2 regions of the Pseudarthrobacter cremeus genome follow, and region 2 is predicted to be linked to the other one. Evidence: riboswitches for the same ligand, from Rfam matches in the RefSeq annotation. Region 2 holds a riboswitch; the other holds the start of a gene.
The links. A riboswitch is a leader RNA that binds a small molecule or an ion and turns the genes downstream of it on or off. The one in region 2 is predicted to bind cyclic di-AMP.
Positions count from the first base shown of each region.

Region 1: another riboswitch for cyclic di-AMP. It lies ahead of ACS5PJ_RS02105 (LysM peptidoglycan-binding domain-containing protein); the one in region 2 lies ahead of ACS5PJ_RS20435 (aggregation-promoting factor C-terminal-like domain-containing protein).

Region 1 is NZ_JBPZHC010000001.1:476,176-481,456, forward strand. Features, by position in the region: gene ACS5PJ_RS02085 (DUF1810 domain-containing protein) at 2-442, opposite strand; gene ACS5PJ_RS02090 (DNA alkylation repair protein) at 498-1,025, opposite strand; gene ACS5PJ_RS02095 (TraR/DksA family transcriptional regulator) at 1,029-1,391, opposite strand; gene ACS5PJ_RS02100 (aggregation-promoting factor C-terminal-like domain-containing protein) at 1,482-2,807, opposite strand; cyclic di-AMP (ydaO/yuaA leader) riboswitch at 3,021-3,193, shown strand; gene ACS5PJ_RS02105 (LysM peptidoglycan-binding domain-containing protein) at 3,197-4,039, shown strand; gene ACS5PJ_RS02110 (protein adenylyltransferase SelO) at 4,108-5,281, opposite strand, start outside.
Region 2 is NZ_JBPZHC010000015.1:35,824-41,104, reverse strand. Features, by position in the region: gene ACS5PJ_RS20445 (response regulator transcription factor) at 1-398, shown strand, start outside; gene ACS5PJ_RS20440 (HAMP domain-containing sensor histidine kinase) at 406-1,938, shown strand; cyclic di-AMP (ydaO/yuaA leader) riboswitch at 2,031-2,190, shown strand; gene ACS5PJ_RS20435 (aggregation-promoting factor C-terminal-like domain-containing protein) at 2,196-2,978, shown strand; gene ACS5PJ_RS20430 (YdeI/OmpD-associated family protein) at 3,031-3,474, shown strand; gene ACS5PJ_RS20425 (HAD-IA family hydrolase) at 3,455-4,135, opposite strand; gene ACS5PJ_RS20420 (VOC family protein) at 4,180-4,554, opposite strand; gene upp (uracil phosphoribosyltransferase) at 4,674-5,281, opposite strand, start outside.

The sequences.
Region 1 (5,281 bases), on a different contig from region 2:
GTCAGTCACGGTCCCCAGCGAGCAGCGCATCGGTGGCCGGATCAGGCTCGCCGTCGAAAAACTGCGCCAGCACAGTCTTGAAGACAGTCTCACCGGGCGCGGCGCGAAGGAACAATGTCATCGAGGAGTGCAGCTTCCTGGCATCGATGCCGCCCAGGATATCCGTAGCGGAACGGCCGGCGTGGGTGGCGATCGCTGCCGCGCACTCCAGGAGCCGCGGCCCAAGGACCTCGTGCTTGAGGTAGGCCTGCGCTTCCGGCAGCGAGGCAATGGCGTACCTGACCGACGTCGGGCTGCTGCCCAGCCCGGCGTACTGGGGAAAGATGAACCACATCCAGTGGCCCGTCTTCTTTCCGAGCTGCAGCTCTGCCAGCGCCTGGCCGTAGGTCCCCGAGTTGTCCTGGGCTTCAACAAAGCGTTCCAGGTCGTAGGTATCACTCATGTATGTCTCCTGCTTTAAAGCGGTTCGGGCTGTATTTTGTTCGGTTCGGGCTGACCTAGGCGGTCCCCGCGGTGATCCCGGTTGTCAATGACGCGGCGTGGCTGACCCGCCCGTCCGGGTCCTGGCTCCACCGGCCGATGACCGTCTCCGCGCGCTGCCGGTCCCTTCCCTTCAGTGCGGCCAACAGCGGGAGGACAACGTCCGCAATGAGCGGGGCCACCAGATCATCCGCGTGGGCGGTGCGGATGAAACCCTCGACCCGCGTCAGATCAGTATGCCGCAGCAGGACAGCCCGCGACTGCAAGAGCACCACTGCCGCCAGGCGGCGTTCAAAAACCGGCCGTCGGCCGGGGCCTGGCTGGCCCCAAAGGACCGAAGCCAGGGCCGTCACTTCGTCGTGGTCCAGGTCCCTGAACTTCCGGCCTGCATCCCGGACTGTCCCGCGGATGGCTCCCACCGAAGCCCCGTAGGACGACAGCGCCGCGCCGACCCTTGATTCGACGTTGTCGGCCCGGTACCACGAACCCTCGTTCTGCAGCGTGGCGTCGATGAAAGCGGCGGCATCCTGCACCCTCTGGTTCATGGCTTACCGTCCGTGACGCCCGGTGGCGGCATGGTTGATGCAGAACGGCGTCCAGGGCCGGGCCTCAAGGCGCCCCTCGGCGATGGGCCGGCCGCAGACCGCGCACGTGCCGTACGTTCCTTCCAGGATCCGCTGGAGGGCGGCCTCCACGTCGGCGAGCCCGGAGGTGCTTTGGTTCAGCAGTGCCGATGCCTGGGACAGTTCGAAAGCGATCGTGGCGCCCTCGGGGTCGTGCTCGTCGTCCACATTGGAATCCTGCCGGGCGGCATTGGCTGAGGAAATGTCTGCGCGCAGCGCCGGCAGCAGGGCAAGCTTCCGGGCACGTTCTTCCTCCAGGAGAACCCGGAACTTTTCGAAGTCAGCCATGGGGAAAGCCTAGCCGGGCCATGCACAACCGGCTCGGCAGTCGCGCCTGAACGGCAGACACCAACTGCCGGGACTGTGGGTCCGGACAGGTCAGTACCAGTTGTTGGCAACGGAGTGGTTCCAGGCACCGCACGGTGACCCGTACCTGTCCGCGATATAGGCGAGGCCCCACTCCACCTGCGTCCTGTAGCTGGTGAGCCAGTCGCTCCCTGCAGAGCTGTATTTTCCCGGTGGCAAAGCCTGGGCTATGCCGTAAGCGCCCGAATAGGGATTGGTGGCCGTGGTCAGCCAATTGGATTCCTTGGTCCACAGCTGGGCCAGGCACTGGAACTGGTCCTGACCCCACCCGAACGCCGAAAGCCGCCCGGACGCATAGCTCTTCGCCCCCGCCGGGTCGTTGACCGCGCCGCCGGGGACAGAAGGTACGACGACGACCGGTGGCGGGGCCGGCGTCGGGCCCGGGACTGGTGCCGGTGCGGCCGCCGGTGGTGCGGCGGGTGCGGCGGCCGGCGGCGCGGCAGGTGCCGCGGGTGGCGGGTTCACCGGTTTCTGCGCGGCAGCAAGGGCCGCTGCCTTGGCAGCCGCCTCTTCCTGCCGGCGTGCCTGCTCTGCAGCCGCCGCGCGCTTGGCGGCCTGGGCCGTTTCGTAGGCGGCCTGGGCGGCCTGACCCTGCCTGAATTCCCCTTCCACCGCGGCGGTGGTGCCCTTGAGGGATGCAAGCTGTGCAGTGAGCTCCCCGCCATGCTCCTGTTGCTCGGTAATCTGGCGGGACATGGCCTGCTGAGCCGCCTGGGCGGTTTCCAGCTTGCCCTTCGCTTCGGCCGACAGCCGCTCACGCTCCGCCCTTGCCACCTTCTCCTGGTCGGTCAGCGAATGGGACACCCGTTCGGCCGCCGCGGCCTTGCTCACCAGTGCGGCTGTTTTGTCACTGACGATCTGGACGATGTTGAGGCCTTGGATGCTGTTGGTCTGCACGGCATCCAGGGCTACGAAGAAGCCCATATTGGTGCCGCCGGTCTTGTACGACTGGGCAGCCAATGCTCCGATCTCCCTCTTGTGCTGTTCCAGGTCAGCGGTTGCGCGCGCCGTCCGGGCGGCGAGGGTATCCAGCCTGGCGGTAGCGTCCCGAAGGGCCGCATCGGCAACCGCGTACTCGGCGGCAGAGGTAACCGCGGCGCTTCCCAGCTCTTCAGCCCGCGCCTGGAGTCCGCCCAAAAGGTCGTTGATCCTGGTGACCTCTGCGGCTTTGCCGGCCTCACTTTGCCTGGCATCCTGAACGTCCTGCCATGACGGGTAGCCGCCCGGGGGCGCGTCGTCACCGGCGTGTGCGGGGAGCATCGATAACGAGGCGGCAAAGGCCATCGCCAGAGCAGCGGCAGAGACAGACGGCCCCACTTTTTGAAAAAAACGCGACATAGTTTGTGAGCCTACCGGGCATATACGCCATTGCGCCCCTGACCTGCAACATCGTTACCGTCAGGTGTTCACGCAGGAGCAAAAGCGAGGCACCGCTACCGCTTACATTCCGTTACCGGAATGTGACATTGCCGCAGAACAGAAGTTATGGTCGTCCGGTGCCCCGGTTTAAGCCGGGACATTCCCGTCAGTATGCCGAGCCCTGCCGCTGACCCGGGACCCCAGCCGCATTCAACTGGCAGGGACGGGGGAACCACATTTCCACGGCTTCGCAGGAAGTCTTGGGGTTAAGTCGTCAACACTCCGTCCCGTGCGGAGGCGTTGCCGGCCGGGTGACTCCGACCCGAACCCGACAGCTCACCCCGCAGGCATGGGAGAGGCGATCAACCATGTCAAAGAACACAGCTTCCGCACGCCACCGCGCCGTTCCAGCCCGCTCCATTGTGCTTACTGGCCTGTCCTCAGCAGCCAAGGCGCACGCCCGCACCATCGGCAGGCCGGCCCTTGTGGCCGTGGCCGCCTCAGGCATGCTTTTCAGTGCCGGCACTGCTGCCCAGGCCGGTGTCCATGGCCCGGAAAACTCCGGAACCGCCAACATCCAGGGACAGGCCAGCGCGCCGGCGGCTGCCCCGGTAGCCGCCCCGGTTGCCGCTGCTGCCCCCGCTGCAGCGGGCAACGTCCACACCGTCGTTTCGGGTGACACGCTCGGTGCCATTTCGGCCGCCTACGGCGTTGCCCTCGGAGACGTCCTGGCCGCCAACGGCCTGTCGATGGACTCGATCATCTACCCCGGCAACCAGATCAGCATCCCGGGCGCCGGCTACGCTGCTCCGGCTCCCAGGGCTGCTGCGGCCCCTGCAGCGCCGACCAACACCGGGGTCCGGTTGGCTTCCACAACGGCCCAGGCGGCGCCGGCTCCTTCCGGCGCCGCCGGCCCGGCGATCCTGGCATCCGCCTACTCCCAGCTGGGAATCCAGCAGGACTGCACCGCAATGGTGGAGAAGGCTTTGCGCTCGGTCGGCAAGAGTGTGGGGGACCTGGCGCCCGTCCAGTTCTTCCAGTACGGCAGCGTGGTGGGTACCCCGGCCGCCGGTGACCTCGTTATCACTGCCGGCCACGTGGGCGTCTATGCCGGCAACGGCCAGGTTGTCAGCGGCGGCGTGGACGGTTACAAGACCGAAGTCCACTCCATCAGCTGGCTTACGGGAGCATCTTTCGTCCGCGTAGGGTGATCCCGGCTGGAACGGACGGCGGCGGGCCGCCTCAAGCAACCCGCCGCCGTCGTCCGTCCATTCAATGCTCAGGTCCCGCAGAAGGTCCGGTAGCTCCCGAAGTCATCCGGGGCGGGGGCCGCATAGCGTTCCTGGCCCGGCCGCTCCGTGTAAGGATCGGCCAGCACATCCACCAGACGGTTGAACGGGCCCAGGTCGCCGGCTGTAGCCGCGGCAAGGGCCTCCTCAACAAGATGGTTCCGCGGGATGTACACGGGGTTGACCCGGTCCATGGCCTCCGCATCAGGCATCAGGGCCCGCCAGCGTTCAGCCCATGCTTCGAACGCCTCCGGATCCACGAAGAGGGCCCGGACCGTTGCCGTGGCTCCGCCGGCTGCTGAGCCGAGGCCGCGGAAAAACGAGGTGTAGTCCACTTCCCCTTGCTGCAGCAGAGCCAGCAGGTCGTCCGCCAGCGGCGCCGCGATATCCTCGGTTGCTCCCGCCCCCAGCCCGAGCTTGGCCTTCATCCCGGACAACCACGCGGCGCTGTACTGCGTGCGGAAGGCACCGAGGGACTCCACGGCGAGCGCAACAGCCTGCTCCTGGTCCTCATGGAGCAGGGGCAGCAACGCCTCGGCGAGCCTGGTGAGATTCCATTCGGCGATGAGAGGCTGGTTGGCGTAGGCATAGCGTCCGCCCTCATCGATCGAACTGTAGACGGCGCCCGGGTTGAACGCGTCCATGAACGCGCAGGGGCCGTAGTCGATGGTTTCGCCTGAGATTGCCATGTTGTCCGTATTCATCACGCCGTGAACGAACCCCACCAGCATCCACCGGGCAACCAGCGACGCCTGGGCCGCTATCACCGCATCGAAAAACGCCACATATGGTTGCGGGGCCGCCGCCGCGGCAGGGTAATGGCGGCTGATCGCATGGTCCGCCAGGCGGCGGAGGAGCTCAGTGTCTCCGTTGACCCTGGCAAACTGAAAACTCCCCACCCGCAGGTGGCTGTCCGCGACCCGGGTGAGCACAGCGCCGGGCAGCATTGTTTCGCGGCGGACCGGCTGTCCGGTCCCTACGACCGCGAGGGACCGTGTGGTGGGGATGCCCATCGCGTGCATGGATTCACTGACGAGGTACTCCCGCAGCATCGGACCGACGACGGCGAAGCCATCCCCGGCACGGGCAAACGGTGTGCGGCCGGAGCCTTTGAGATGGACATCGCGGAGCCGCCCGTTGACGTCCGTGACCTCCCCGAGGAGC
Region 2 (5,281 bases):
GCGGGGACGATTACGTCACCAAGCCATTCAGCATGGAAGAAGTCCTGCTGCGGCTGCACCGTCTGGTCCAGCGGTCCGGCGTTGCCGCCATGGACACCGCCGAACTCGTGGTGGGCGATCTGGTCCTCAACATCGACACCCGCGAGGTGACCCGCGCCGGCGACGACGTCCAGCTCACTGCCACCCAGTTCGAGCTGCTCCGTTACCTGATGGAGAACCCCAAGCGTGTGATCAGCAAGGCCCAGATCCTTGACCGCGTCTGGAATTACGATTTCGGCGGGCAGGCCAACATCGTCGAACTCTATATCTCCTACCTGCGCAAGAAAGTCGATTCCGTCCACCCGCCCATGATCCACACCGTGCGGGGCGCCGGTTACGTCATCAAGCCGGCAGAGTAGCCCTTCCATGTCCTCATCACTGGCCACCCAGCCGTCCAGACGGAGCTGGCTGAAGCCCGCCACCTGGCACCTGCGTACCCGCCTGGTCCTGCTCGCCATGGCTCTGCTGGTGGCCATCTGCGGGGCCGTCGGCCTGTTCAGTTACGCTTCCATGGATTCCTTCCTGACGCGGCAGCTCGATGAGCAGCTGAGCCAGGCCGCGAACCGTTCGAACGATCCCGGGCGGCCTCCCTCGGGCGGCGGATTCAACGGCAGGGACCCGCTGGACGCCCGCGGCCAGAGTGTGGGAACCCTCAACGCCCGCATCGTGAACGGACAGCTCAACAGCGGCGGCTACCTGGACCCGAACACCACACGCTCTGCGCTCAGCTCTGAGGACAAGCAGACCCTGCTCGCCCTGGCGCGGAACGGCAATCCGGTGGACCGCCCGCTCTCCAAGGGTGACTACCGGATCGTGGCCGTGGAAACCGGCTTCGGCGACGTCCTGGTGACGGGACTTCCGCTGGCAGCCAAGGAAAGCACGCTGGCGTCACTGGTGTGGACGTTCACGTTCGTTTCCCTGGGCGGCCTGGCGCTGATCGGGCTTGCCGGGACCGTGCTCATCCGGCGCACCATGAAACCGCTGGAGCAGCTTTCAGAAGTTGCCACCCGGGTATCGCAGCTCCCCCTGGATGCGGGCGAGGTGGCACTCGCGGTGCGCGTCCCGCCGTCGAACTCCAACCCCGGAACCGAAGTGGGCAGCGTGGGCCACGCCCTCAATCTGATGCTGGACAACGTGGCCAATGCGCTGGAGGCGAGGCAGAAAAGCGAAACCAAAGTTCGTCAGTTCGTCGCCGATGCCTCACATGAATTGCGGACTCCGCTGACAGCCATCCGAGGCTATACGGAACTGATGCGGATGACCGAGAATTTCACGCCGGACGGCCGGAAGTCCTTGGCGCGGGTGCAGAGCCAGTCGGAGCGCATGACCACCCTCGTGGAGGACCTGCTCCTGCTTGCCCGGCTCGACGAGGGCCAGCCGCTCAAACTCAGCGAGGTGGACCTCACCCAACTGGTGGTCGAGACAGTCAGCGACGAAAAAGTCATCGCCCCGGGCCACACCTGGCGCCTCGAACTGCCGGACGAGCCGGTCGCGGTGACCGGTGACGCATCGCAACTGCGCCAGGTCCTGGTGAACCTGCTCTCCAACGCACGCAAGCACACTCCGCCGGGAACCACCGTGGTGACCGGGGTCAGCAGGGCGGCTGATGGCAGCGCCGAGGTTACGGTAACGGACGACGGCGGCGGCATGCCGGCCGGATTCGTGGACAAGGCCTTTTCGCGGTTCGCCCGCGCAGACGCTTCCCGGGCGGGCACCGCCCACCCTTCCGGAGCCGCGGCCTCCGAGGGCACCAGCGGCCTGGGCCTGTCCATAGTGCAGTCCATCGTTGAGGCGCACGGCGGAACCGTCACGGCGACATCTGCCCCCGGCCATACGGCCTTTACGCTTCGCCTCCCTTCAGGTTCCCCAACCACGCAAGGTGACACACCGGCGTCGTGATCCCTGTTACCAAAATGTGACTTAAGGTTGTAACTCCTGTACCGTCGATTGGGTGCAGTTCCCTTTGGGCTGCATATCCGGATGACGCCAAGCTCTGCCGCTCCCCGGATTCCGCGTTCAGAGGCAGAGGCGGGGGACCCACGGTCCCGGGCCCAAGAGTGCCCTTGGGGTTAAGCCAGCACGTGAACTTTCCGTGTGGCCGGATGCCCTCATCCGAACCCGACAGCTAACTCCGCAGGTGTGAGAGGCGATCCATCATGTCTGAATACAGAGCACAAACGCGCCCGGAGAACGGGTCACAGAAACCGCACGGCCGCCGGAAAGCTTCCGAAGCGGAGTCAGCATCCCCGGTAGCGGCAACCTCCGGGTCCACATCCACCCCCACCGCATCCTTGGCCAAGCTTCCCTCCATTGGCAAGCGTGCAGCAGTATTCACGGCGGCGTGCGCGCTCCTCATCGGAGTCGGCGCTGCCGGCCAGGCGTCCGAGTCAACTTCACTGCTGGCCGCGGGCGATGCCCAGCCAACTGCTCAAACCTCCGCCGCGGCCGGATCCAGCCTCAGCTTCGGAACGGCCGAAGTCCAGGCGAAACCCGCTCCGGAAGCCGCTCCGGCAGGGATCAGCCTTGCCCCGCAGGCTGCCGAGCCGGCACCTGCCGCCGCCCCGGCCCCCGCTCCAGCGCCTGCGGCGGCGCCCGAGCCTGCCCCAGCACCGGCACCGGTAGTGGCGGTCAATGACCCGGCCGGCGCCCAGGCGTACGCCGCCGGGCAGCTGGCATCATACGGTTGGGCGGCTGACCAGATGCAATGCCTGAAGACGCTCTGGACGAAGGAATCCGACTGGACCACAACGGCCACCAATGCCAGCAGCGGCGCCTATGGCATCGTCCAGTCATTGCCTGCGGAGAAGATGGCCAGCGCCGGAGCGGACTACCTGACGAACTACCGCACTCAGATCAACTGGGGCCTGAACTACGTCAAGGAGCGCTACCAGTCCCCCTGCGGTGCCCTGAACTTCCACCTGTCGCACAACTGGTACTGAGCACAAGGCTCCATACCTGTCGGCTTTGAGCCGTCCGGGGCATACTGGGGCCATGAAATTCACCACCACGATTCTTGGCAGCGGCAATAAGACCGGTATTGAGGTCCCGGCGGAGGTCGTCGCCGGGCTGGGCGCAGGCAAGCGGCCGCCCGTCGTCGTGACCATCAACGGGAAGAGCTACCGCAGCAGCATCGCCGTGATGGGTGGCCAGAACCTGATCGGGGTCAGCGAGCACAACCGCGAATTCACGGGGGTCTCCGCCGGCGACACCGTGGAGGTGGACGTCGAGCTGGATACCCAACCGCGCATTGTCGAGGTTCCGGACGACCTCGCGGCGGCAATGGCGGCCGATCCTGATGCCCAGGCGTTCTACGCCACCCTCAGTTACAGCAGTCAGCGGCGCTACGTGGAGCCTCTCGCTGATGCCAAAACAGAGGAAACCCGGTCGCGGCGGATCGCCAAGGTAGTGGCCGATCTCAAAGCCGGAAAGAAATAGTCCTTCGTCCCTGCGCATCTGAGGTCACCGAGGCGGAAACCTCTGCGTAGTCCTGAATGTGCAGCACGCCCGGCGGCAGTGGGCCCGTCTTGGACCCCACCGCCACAGTGCGGATCCCGGCGGCCACGCCGGCGGCAATTCCAGCCGGAGCATCCTCAAAAACCACGGCGTCCCCGGGCTCCACGCCCAGCAGGCGGGCCGCCGTCAGGTAGCCTTCCGGGTGCGGCTTGCCCCGGGTCACAACCTCCGCCGTCACGGACGTGCCCGGCATCGCCAGGCCCGCCGCGTCCATCCGGATATCCGCCAGGACCCGGTCCGCGGAAGTCACCAACGCCACGGCATCGGCCGGAAGGCTTCCAAGCAGCCTGGCCGCGCCCGGGATGGCGATGATCCCGGCGGTCCGCACGCGTTCCATGGCGCCGAGTTCCCGGGTGAGCGCTACGACGTCGGAACCTGCTGGAGCGAACCGTTTGACGGTGTCGATGGCCTGCACGCCATGGGAGGTCCGCAGGATTTCTTCGATGTCCAGGCCATAGCGGTCCGCCAACTCCCCCCAGACCTCCTCGACAACGGCGGTCGAATCCACCAGGGTGCCGTCCATGTCAAACAGGGCGGCACGGCAGGTGAACGCGCGTGTGGAGGCAGGTGCGAAGGGATTCATGCACCCCATTTTGCCCTACCCGTTTTTGCATGCCTTGGCTTGACCTACGATTCCCGCCCGGGAATGTACTGCACGGCCCACTTGTTGCCGTCCGGATCAGCAAAATAGACGAAGTGTCCCCAGTCCTGGACGTCAATTTCACTGACGTCCACACCGTTGTTCTTCAGATGGTCGTGCGCGGCCTGGATGTCACTGACCACGAGCTGCAGGTTCGGCGCGGTGCCTGGCGGGGCGTCCGTGAGCCCCTCGCCGATGCTGATCGAGCAGGCCGAGCCCGGCGGGGTCAACTGGACAAAACGGATGCCGTCCATCGGCCGTTCGTCGAAATCCGCGTTGAACCCCACTTTGTTGACGTAGAAGTCCTTGGCGTGGTCGACGTCGGATACCGGCACAAAAACGAGTTCTAGTTTCCAGTCCATCCGCACAGGTTAGCTGCGAGGCAGCGCGTCCGGAAGGCCGTGGGCAAAAGGCGCCCGGGTGGATGCCAGTACCGGCCGGGTCGACGCAGTTCCGGCACCGCCGGAAGCTGTACCGCCAGTCAGCCTGCGATTCCGTACAGGCGGTCGCCGGCGTCGCCGAGTCCGGGGACAATATAGGACTTCTCGTTGAGTTTTTCGTCGATCGATGCCAGGACGATGGTGACGTTGGCGTCGGCGAGTTCTTCCTCCAGCTTGGCCAGTCCTTCCGGGGCTGCCAGGAGGCAAATGCAGGTGACGTCGGACGCGCCCCGTTTGAACAGGAACTTGATCGCTTCGCGCAAAGTGCCGCCGGTGGCCAGCATGGGGTCCAGCACGAAGATCTGCCGGTCAGTGAGGTCATCCGGGAGGCGCTCGGCGTAAGTGATGATGTCCAGGGTCTCCTCGTCCCGTGCCATGCCGAGGAAACCGACTTCAGCGGTGGGAACAAGCTTGGTCATGCCTTCGAGCATGCCCAGGCCGGCACGAAGGATGGGGACCACCAGAGGCGTGGGCTTGGTGAAGGCGGTTCCTACCGCGGTGCTGACGGGGGTCTCGATGGTGACCGGCTGTGTGCGGACCTCACGGGTAGCCTCGTAGGCCAGAAGGGTAACCAGCTCTTCCGTCAACTGCCGGAAGACCGGTGACGGGGTGTTCTTGTCCCGGAGGACGGTGAGCTTATGGGCGACCA